Regions from separate parts of the Streptomyces sp. NPDC031064 genome, predicted to be linked through region 1. Evidence: riboswitches for the same ligand, from Rfam matches in the RefSeq annotation. Region 1 holds a riboswitch; each other region holds the start of a gene.
The links. A riboswitch is a leader RNA that binds a small molecule or an ion and turns the genes downstream of it on or off. The one in region 1 is predicted to bind cobalamin.
Positions count from the first base shown of each region.

Region 2: linked by a shared signal. The riboswitch ahead of ACZ46W_RS23690 (ABC transporter substrate-binding protein) and the one ahead of cobN (cobaltochelatase subunit CobN) in region 1 are both predicted to bind cobalamin.
Region 3: linked by a shared signal. The riboswitch ahead of ACZ46W_RS22840 (energy-coupling factor ABC transporter permease) and the one ahead of cobN (cobaltochelatase subunit CobN) in region 1 are both predicted to bind cobalamin.

Region 1 covers NZ_JBVIGF010000004.1:383,411-386,671, reverse strand. The annotation lists gene cobN (cobaltochelatase subunit CobN) at 1-1,506, opposite strand, end outside; cobalamin riboswitch at 1,543-1,672, opposite strand; gene ACZ46W_RS17090 (cobalamin biosynthesis protein CobG) at 1,684-2,880, shown strand; gene ACZ46W_RS17085 (precorrin-8X methylmutase) at 2,877-3,261, shown strand, end outside.
Region 2 covers NZ_JBVIGF010000006.1:443,424-446,684, reverse strand. The annotation lists gene ACZ46W_RS23695 (FecCD family ABC transporter permease) at 1-535, opposite strand, end outside; gene ACZ46W_RS23690 (ABC transporter substrate-binding protein) at 532-1,611, opposite strand; cobalamin riboswitch at 1,642-1,826, opposite strand; gene ACZ46W_RS23685 ((2Fe-2S)-binding protein) at 1,803-2,672, shown strand; gene ACZ46W_RS23680 (acyl-CoA dehydrogenase family protein) at 2,647-3,261, opposite strand, start outside.
Region 3 covers NZ_JBVIGF010000006.1:236,916-240,176, forward strand. The annotation lists gene dhaK (dihydroxyacetone kinase subunit DhaK) at 1-522, shown strand, start outside; gene dhaL (dihydroxyacetone kinase subunit DhaL) at 531-1,145, shown strand; gene dhaM (dihydroxyacetone kinase phosphoryl donor subunit DhaM) at 1,142-1,546, shown strand; cobalamin riboswitch at 1,613-1,829, shown strand; gene ACZ46W_RS22840 (energy-coupling factor ABC transporter permease) at 1,860-2,543, shown strand; gene ACZ46W_RS22845 (energy-coupling factor ABC transporter substrate-binding protein) at 2,540-2,929, shown strand; gene cbiQ (cobalt ECF transporter T component CbiQ) at 2,936-3,261, shown strand, end outside.

The sequences.
Region 1 (3,261 bases):
GTAGATCGCGATCGGGTTCTCGCCGAAGCCGCGCGGCGGCTGGATGAGGATGAGCAGGTTCCCGCGCCTGAGGGCGGCGAGCACGATGTCGCCCTCCGGGTTGCGGGACCGGTCGAGGAACATCTCGCCGGGCGGCGGGCCCCAGTGCTGCTCGACGTTCTCGCGCAGTTCCTCCGGCAGCGTGGCGTACCAGCGCTTGTAGTCGGCGGCCGGGATGCGGACCGGGTTCTTGGCCAACTGCTCCTCGGTGAGCCAGTCCTGGTCGTGGCCGCCCGCCTCGATGAGGGCGTAGATCAGCTCGTCGCCGTCGCCGGACGCGAGGCCCGGGACCTCCTCGGCGCCGAAGTCGTACCCCTCCTCGCGCAGTCGGCGCAGGAGGGCCACGGCGGAGGCGGGGGTGTCGAGGCCGACGGCGTTGCCGATGCGGGAGTGCTTGGTGGGGTACGCGGACAGGACCAGCGCCAGGCGCTTGTCGGCGTTGGGGATGTGGCGCAGCCGGGCGTGGCGTACGGCGATCCCGGCGACGCGGGCGGCGCGCTCGGTGTCGGCGACGTACGCGGGCAGCCCGTCGGCGTCGATCTCCTTGAAGGAGAACGGGACGGTGATGAGCCGGCCGTCGAACTCGGGGACGGCGACCTGGCTGGCGGCGTCGAGCGGCGAGAGGCCCTCGTCGTTCTCCTCCCAGGCGGCGCGCGAGCCGGTCAGGCACAGCGCCTGGAGGATCGGGACGTCCAGGGCGGCGAGCGCGCCCGCGTCCCAGGACTCGTCGTCCCCGCCCGCCTGGGCCTCGGCGGGCTTGGTGCCGCCGGCGGCGAGGACGGTGGTGATGACGGCGTCGGCCATCCCCAGGCTCTGAAGGAGCTCCGGCTCGGGGGCGCGGAGGGAGGCCACGTACAGGGGCAGCGCCCGACCGCCGGCGTCCTCGATGGCGTCGCACAGGGTGTGGACGAAGGCGGTGTTCCCGCTCATGTGGTGGGCGCGGTAGTAGAGCACGGCGACCGTGGGGCCGGTGATGTTGCGCGCGGTCCGCTCCAGCGGGCCCCAGGTGGGGGCGGCGGCCGGGGGCTCGAAGCCGTGGCCGGTCAGCAGGACGGTGTCGGAGAGGAAACGAGCGAGTTGTTCCAGGTTGTCCGGTCCGCCGTGCGCGAGGTAGGCGTGCGCCTCGGCCGCGATGCCGATCGGGACGGTGGACGTCTCCATGAGCTGGGCGTCGGGGGCCTGTTCGCCGGTGAGGACGACGAGCGGCTTGCCGGTCGCGCGCAGCGCCTCCAGGCCCTCCTCCCAGGCACGGATGCCGCCGAGGAGGCGCACGACGACGAGGTCGGCGCCGTCGAGGAGGCCGGGCAGGTCGTCCACCGGGAGCCGGGCGGGGTTGGCGAACCGGTACGCGACGGGTCCGCCGGAGGCGCGGGCGCTGAGCAGGTCGGTGTCGGAGTGCGACAGCAGCAGGATCGTCGTGGCGGGCGTCGCCTCGGGGCCGGTGGCGGGCGTCGTCGCGTGCGTCATGGCGTGCGCAGGCCTTCCTCGGGGTGTCCGCGCCCCGGGTGGTCGTAGGACGGCGGGAGTTCCTGACTCGTCCGGTTTCCGCCGGACTCACAGTGGCGGGACCGCGCCGGATTCCCACCGGGCTTCCTCCCTAGGGCCCTGGGACCCTGTGCCGTCTGCATAGTAGAGGCTGCGCGTATGCTCGCCGCCATGCCGCCCAGCTCACCAAACCCCCGGGACCGGGGTGAAGCGCACATACGGGACCGTGTCCGGGACCGCGGTGACGCCTGCCCGGGCGCGCTGCGGCTGCACCGCGCCGATGACGGCGCCCTCGCCCGACTCCGCGTACCCACAGGTGTGTTGACGCCTCATCAGGTCGACGTGCTGGCCGACGCCGCCGACCGGCTCGGCGACGGGCACCTCTCCCTCACCTCGCGAGGCAACATCGAGCTGCGCGGGCTGGGCGAGAGCTGCGGGCTGGGCCTCGCCCGGACGCTGCGGGACGCCGGGCTGCTGCCCGCCTCCGAACGGCACGAGCGCGTACGGAACATGGTCGTCTCACCGCTCGCCGGGGCGGACGTCATGGCCTGGGCGGTGGAGCTGGACGAGCTGGTGTGCGGCGAGGACCGGACGGTGGAGCTGTCGGGCCGCTTCCTGTTCGCCGTGGACGACGGGCGGGGCGACGTCGCGGGTCTGGCCGCCGATGTGACGTTGCTCGCAGCGCCGGACGGCGCCGCCCTGCTCCGGGTCGCGGACCGGACATACCGGGTGGCCGGCGCGGACGCGCCCCGCGCCGCGCTCGCGGCGGCCGAGGCGTTCCTGACGGCCGCGCGGGCCGCGGGCACCGGGGCGTGGCGGGTGCGGGAGCTGCCGGCGGGGCAGGACGTGGACGTGACGGGACACCTGAGGCGGGCGGGCATCGCGGCGGAGCCCGCGGAGGACTTCGTGTGCCCGACGAGCGCGCCGCCCCCGCCGGGCGTACTCGACGACGGCACCGTCTGCGTCCTCGCCCGGCTCGGCAGGGTGACGTCGGCGCAGTTCCGCGCGCTGCTGCCGGCCCGGGAGGTACGGGTCACCCCGTGGCGGGGTTTCGTGCTGCCCGGGTACGCCGGCCGGGCGGCGGCCGAGGAGCGGCTGCGCGCCCTGGAGGGGGCCGGGTTCATCACCCGTACCGACTCGCCCTGGATCGGCGTCAGCGCGTGCACCGGGCGCCCCGGCTGCGGCAAGTCCCTGTCCGACGTGCGGGCGGACGCCCGCCCCCGCGAGGGTGCGCTGCCCGTCCACTGGTCGGGGTGCGCCCGCCGCTGCGGCCACCCGCAGGGCGTCACGTGGACCGACATGGTGGCGACGGGCGAGGGCGCGTACCAGATGACCGTACAAGGATCGACGAAATGAGCGAGAGCAGAGTGTTCGACTACGAGAAGGACGGGGCGGAGATCTACCGCCAGTCCTTTGCCACGATCCGCGCCGAGGCGGATCTCGCGGACCTGCCGGCCGACGTCAGCCAGGTCGCCGTGCGGATGATCCACGCCTGCGGCATGGTCGACCTCGTCCGCGACCTGGCGTACACGCCGGGCGTGGTGGCCCGCGCCCGCGAGGCGCTGCGCGCCGGGGCGCCGATCCTGTGCGACGCGCAGATGGTCGCGAGCGGTATTACGCGCAAGCGGCTGCCCGCGGACAACGACGTGGTCTGCACGCTCTCCGACCCGTCCGTCCCGGCGCTCGCCGCCGAGCTGGGCACCACGCGCAGCGCGGCCGCGCTGGAGCTGTGGCGGG
Region 2 (3,261 bases), on a different contig from region 1:
ACAACACCAGCCGCACCGAGGTGATACGGCCGCCCGCCCGCGCCGTGCTGTACACGAGCACCAGCGTGAGCAGCGCCCCGGCGAACGCGGCCACCGACAGCGACACCGGCCCGAACAGGCTCACCCCGAAGACGATCACCATGACGGCGCCCAGCGACGCGCCCGACGACACACCCAGCAGGTACGGCTCCGCGAGCGGGTTGCGCACCAGGGCCTGCATGGCGGTGCCCACCACCGCGAGCCCGGCGCCCGTCACCGCCCCGAGGAGCACCCGTGGCGCCCGCACGTCCAGGACGATCGTCTCGCGCGCCCGGGACCACACCGGCTCCGGCCGGTCGGCGCCCAGCGCGTGCGTCACGATGCCCCACACCTCGCCGGGCGGTACGTGAACCGAACCGATGGCCATGCCTGCCGTGACCGACGCCAGGAGCAGGACGCCGAGGACGGCCAGGGTCACGGCGAAAGCGGGTGCGCTCCGCCGCCGCGGGCGGCCGGTGGGCTCGGGAGCGGCCGTGGCCTTCGCCGGGCCCGTCACCGGAACCTCTCCGGGTGCAGCGCGCGCGCCAGGTCCTCGACCGCGTACGGCGGCCGTACGCCGACCAGGGTCGCGGTCAGCGGCAGCACCACGAACCGCTTGTTCTTCACGGCCGGGACGTCCGCGAGGGCCGGCTGCGAGAGCAGGAACTTCTTCTTCCGCTCCACGTTCCCGGCACCCGCGTAGTCGTAGATGGCGATCACCTCGGGCTTGCGGGCCACGACCTGCTCCCAGGAGGCGTCCCCGAAGACCTGGTCGAGGTCGTCGAAGACGTTCCGGCCGCCGGCCAGCCGGATGATCTCGGTGCCCAGGCTCTTGCCGCCCGCCGTGAACGCCGACTTGTCGCCGCTGTCGTACACGAACACGGGCACGGCGGGCGCGCCCTTCACCGCCTCGGTGGTCCTGGCGATACGTCCCCGGAGGTCGGCGACGAGCCGGTCGGCGCGGTCCCGCACGCCGAAGATCGAGCCGATGGTGCGGATCTCGTCGTAGGTGTCCTGCATGGACACCCGCTTCTTCCCGCAGTACTCGCGGTTGAGGTAGGTGTCGATGCCCGCGTCGGCGAACGCCTTGCGGGAGCGGCCCTCGTTCTCGGCGAACGCGCTGCCGTAGCCGCCGTAGACGAAGTCCGGCTCGGCCTCCAGGACCTTCTCGAAGGACGGTTCCCTCTCCGCCAGCTCCGGGACGGCCTCGAAGTCCTTCCGCAGCCTGGGCAGAACGGCCGAGTCGGGGAAGGCGGTGCCGACCATCCGGTCCTTCAGCCCCAGCGCCAGCATCAGTTCGGCCGGGTGCTGGTGGATGGTGACCACCCGGGAGGGCGGCCTGTCGTACGTCGTGCGGGTGCCGCAATTGTCGATGGTGACCGGGAAGCCCGGCCCGGACGGCGCGGTGGCCTTCCGGTCGTCGGCCGCCCGTCCGGGGCCGCCGCAGCCGGCCAGCAGGGCCGCCGACAGGGCGACGGCCAGCACCACGGCGCGCCGGGCGCGGGGGCGCGGGCGGGCGGCGGGGGACAACCGGGGACGGGGGAACAAAAGGGGACGGGGGAACCAATGAGGACGGGGCGTGCCGTCGTACACGTAAAGCCTCCTGGGGAGTCCGCGCTCCTCGGAACGGGCCCGCGACAGGCCAGTGTCCTGACTCCCGGATCGACGTTCCCCCGGCCTTCCCGCGCGTGGTGCGCAGTGGCCTTCTCGAAGGGTTCCACTCCCCGGTCACAGTGGCGGGACCGTGCCGGAATCGCACCGGCTTCCTGTCTCCCGTCGCGGTGATGACCAGGCGATACTACGTGGCCGGTGCCACCGGGCGGACCTGGCGTGCGGTGCGGTGCCTCTGCGATCCTGCCTTCGACCTCACGACCGAGAGGACGGTGGCACCCGTGTGCCCGCGCGTGTGTGACGGATCGTCGCCGGACGGCACTCCCACCCCTGACGTCCTCGCACGCGTCCGCGCCATCGGCCCCTACTTCGCCGTGGCTTGTGGGCCGCGCCCCGACGCCGCGTGCTTCCGGCCGCTCACCGACCTGTACACGGACCGGGACGGCGCGCTGGACGCGTACGTGGCGGCGGTCGGCCGGCGGCTCGGCACCGGGCGGCGGTCCGGGGCCGGGCAGCGGCGGGTCGCCGCCTCGACCCTGCACATCGGGACGGCCGCCCGGCTGTGGTCGGTCGCCCTGGCCACCGCCGCGCTCACCGGGCGCGTGCCCGACCTCGCGCCCGACCGCCTGTGGTGGCGCCCGGCCGAGTCCGGCCCGATCGACCTGTGGCTGCCGGAGGTGTCCGGGGTGGCGGGCGACGACGTGCCCCTGGCCCTGCACGAGACCGTCGTCGTGCGCAACCTGCTGCCGCTGGGTGACGCGCTGCGGGAGCACTCCGCGCTGTCCCCGCACGTGCTGCGGGGCAACGCCGCCTCCGCGCTCATCGGCGCCGTCCGGGTGCTCACCGCCCACGTCCCCGACGCCCCCTGCCCACCGCTCCCGCTGGTCACCGCCCTGCTGGCACGCGAGCCGCTCGCGAGCGCCGGGGCCTTCACCGCCGTGCCCCTGACGTACCGGCGCCGTAGCTGCTGCCTCTACTACCGCGTGCCCGGAGCCGGTTACTGCGGCGACTGCGTGCTCAGCCCGGCCGGTACGCGCCGTTGAGGTAGTGCTCGCCGATGTCGCGGAGCCGGTGGGCCGTGGAGCGGCCGGCCGTCAGGACGCGGGCGTTGCGCCAGAACCGGTCGAGGCCGGGGGCGTCGGCGAGTGCCGGCACCCGCGTCGTGATGTGCAGGGCGGCCTCGGCCGTGACCGTCTCGGCCGTGGCGACGAGGGCGGCGATGTCGGCGGGCTCGTCCGCGTCGATGCGCGCCCCCGCCTCCAGGGCCCCGGCCATCGCCGCCGTCGCCCGTTCGACCACCGCGGCGGCGGTCCGGGCCGCCGACGCCAGTTCCCCGAACGCGAGGAGGACGTCCGGGTCGGTGGCGGGCAGCCGGCCACCGGGGCAGGCGTCGCGCGCCTCGGAGAGGGCGCCTTCGGCGATGCCCAGGCCGACGTGGCACAGGGCGAGCCGCAGCGCGGGGGCGGCGAGCGCGGTGAAGGGCGCGGTCGACTCCTCGTCGTACGGCCGGGCACCGATGACCTGCGCGGGCGCGACGGCCACCCGGTCGAAGGCCACGCCACCCGCACCTGCGATCCGCTGGCCGAGCCGGTCCCGGGCGGGATCGACGGACACGCCGGGACGGCCGGACGG
Region 3 (3,261 bases), on a different contig from region 1:
AAGATCGCCGGCGCGGCCGCCGAGGAGGGTGCCCCGCTGGAGCGGGTGGAGGCGATCGCCCGGCGGGTGAACGCCGGTTCGCGCAGCTTCGGCGTGGCGCTGAGCGCCTGCTCCACGCCCGCGAAGGGCAGCCCGACGTTCGACCTGCCGCCCGGTGAGCTGGAGTTGGGCGTCGGGATCCACGGCGAGCCGGGCCGGGAGCGGCGGCCCATGATGACCGCGCGGGAGATCGCCGACTTCGCGGTGGACGCCGTGCTGGAGGACCTGAGGCCCGGCGGCCCGGTGCTGGTGCTCGTCAACGGCATGGGGGCGACGCCGTTGCTGGAGCTGTACGGGTTCAACGCCGAGGTCCAGCGGGTGCTGGGCGAGCGGGGCGTGGCCGTGGCCCGTACGCTGGTCGGCAACTACGTGACCTCGCTCGACATGGCCGGCTGTTCGGTGACCCTGTGCGAGGCGGACGAGGAGATGCTCCGGCTGTGGGACGCGCCGGTGCGGACGGCCGCACTGCGGTGGGGAATGTGAGGCCCGTGGTGCTCGACGCGGAGTTCTTCCGGCGCTGGATGACGACCGCGGCCGCGGCCGTGGACCGGGAGGCCGGCCGGCTCACCGAGCTGGACTCGGCGATCGGTGACGCCGACCACGGCGCCAATCTGCAACGCGGTTTCGCCGCGGTGGTCAAGGCCCTTCAGGACGAGCCGCCCGGCACGCCGGGGGCCGTGCTGGTGCTCGCGGGGCGGCAGCTCATCTCGACGGTCGGCGGCGCGTCGGGCCCCTTGTACGGGACGCTGCTGCGGCGCACCGGCAAGGCGCTGGGCGACGCCGCCGAGGTGGCGCCGGTGCAGCTCGCCGAGGCGCTGCGGGCGGGTGTGGCGGCGGTGGCGCAGCTCGGCGGGGCGGCGGCCGGGGACAAGACGATGCTGGACGCGCTGGAGCCGGCCGTCGCGTCGCTGACCGAGTCGCTCGGTGAGTCGTTCGCGGCGGCGGCCGAGGCCGCGAACCAGGGGGCGCTGGCGACCGTACCGATGCTCGCCCGCAAGGGCAGGGCCAGCTACCTCGGTGAGCGCAGCGTCGGTCACCAGGACCCGGGCGCCACGTCCTCGGCCCTGCTGATCGCCGCCCTCGCCGAGGCGGAGGGGGCGCGGTGAGCGCGCGGGTGGGCATCGTGCTCGTCTCGCACAGCGCGGCGGTCGCGTCGTCCGTCGCCGAGCTGGCCCGGGGCCTCGCCGGCGGCGGTGGGACCGTGCCGGTGGCGGCGGCGGGCGGCACCCCGGACGGCGGGCTCGGCACCAGCGCGGAGCTGATCACCCAGGCGGCGACGGAGGTCGACGGCGGGGCGGGGGTGGCCGTCCTGGTGGACCTGGGCAGCGCGGTCCTGACGGTGAAGGCCCTGCTCGCGGAGGGCGACGAGCTGCCCGACGGTACGCGGCTGGTGGACGCCCCGTTCGTGGAGGGCGCGGTGGCGGCGGTGGTCACGGCGTCGGCGGGCGGTGACCTGGACGCGGTGGTGACGGCCGCGTCGGAGGCGTACGGCTATCGCAAGGAATGACGGCGTCCGGTGGGTGGAGCCGGTGCCCGCACCGGTGTGCGGGTTGTGATGTACCTGGTCAACGCACTACTGTCGCAGGGCCTTGGTGTACGGGAAACCGGTGCGGTACCGGTGCGGCCCTCGCCACTGTGATCGGGAAGTCCGGCTCCACTCCCTGGGAAACCACCCCGGGAAGCCACTGGAACACCGCGGGAGACCGCGGGGTCCGGGAAGGCGGAGTCGCGGCGGCATGCCCCCATGCCATCCCGTCAGCCAGGAGACCGGCCAGGGCGCGTTGTCCATCCACGAGGTGCTGGAGAGGGTCTCCCACATCATGCATATCGCCGAGGGGTATCTGCCCCCTGTGCACGCGGTCGCCTGGACCGTCGCCGCCGCTCCCTTCGTCGCCCATGGCGTCCGGGCCCTGACCCGGGAGGTCAAGGCCAATCCCGAATCGACTCTCCTGCTCGGCGCGTCCGGTGCCTTCACCTTCGTCCTGTCCGCCCTGAAGATCCCTTCGGTGACGGGCAGTTGCTCGCACCCGACCGGTACGGGCCTGGGCGCGATCCTGTTCCGGCCGCCGATCATGGCGGTGCTGGGCACCATCACGCTGCTCTTCCAGGCGCTGCTGCTGGCGCACGGCGGCCTGACGACCCTGGGCGCCAACGCCTTCTCGATGGCGATCGTCGGGCCGTGGGCGGGCTTCGGCACGTACTGGCTGCTGCGCCGGTTCGACGTGCCGCTGATGGTGAGCGTGTTCTTCGGCGCGTTCGTCGCCGACCTGTCCACGTACTGCGTCACCAGCGTGCAGCTCGCGCTGGCGTTCCCGGACCCGGGCAGCGGTGTGGCCGGTGCGCTGGCGAAGTTCGGCGGCATCTTCGCCGTCACGCAGATCCCGCTGGCCGTCAGCGAGGGCCTGCTCACCGTGCTGGTGATGCGGCTGCTGATGCAGTCCAGCAAGGGCGATCTGGCCCGCCTCGGTGTCCTGCCGGTGAAGAAGGAGGCCGTGGTCCGATGAGCCGCAACGCCAGGATCAACACACTGCTGCTGCTCGTCGTGGTGGCGCTCGCCGTCCTCCCGCTCGCCCTGGGCATGGGCGACCACAAGGAGGAGCCATTCACGGGCGCCGACGGACAGGCCGAGACGGCGATCACCGAGTCGCACCCGGACTACAAGCCGTGGTTCAGCCCGCTGTACGAGCCGCCGTCCGGTGAGGTGGAGTCGGCGCTGTTCTCGCTCCAGGCCGCCTTGGGCGCGGGCGTGCTGGCGTACTACTTCGGGCTGCGGCGCGGTCGCCGGCAGGGCGAGGCCAAGGCGCTGGCGGGGGCCGGGGGTGCGCAGGCGCCGGACGCCGGTGCGCCGGACGACGCCGCGGGCGCAGCCGACCGGCAGCCCTCCGCGTAGCCGCCGGTGCTGCCGATCGACGCGGCGGCGCACAGCAGTCGCTGGCGCCGCCGTCACCCGTGCGAGAAGGCCGTGCTCGGCTTCGGTCTGACGGTGCTCGCGATCTGTCTGCCGCCGTGGCCGGGCGCGGTCCTCGTGGCGGCTGCCACCGTGGCGGTGCTGCTCGGCCCGGCCGGGGTCGCGCCGCGGCAGCTCTGGCGGGCGTGGCGCATCCCGCTCGGCTTCTGCGTGACGGGCGCGGTGCCGCTGCTGTTCCAGGTGGGCGGCGCGGGCGGGCTGGTCTCGCTGGCGCCGGACGGGCCGGTGCACGCGGGGCAGTTGCTGCTGCGCAC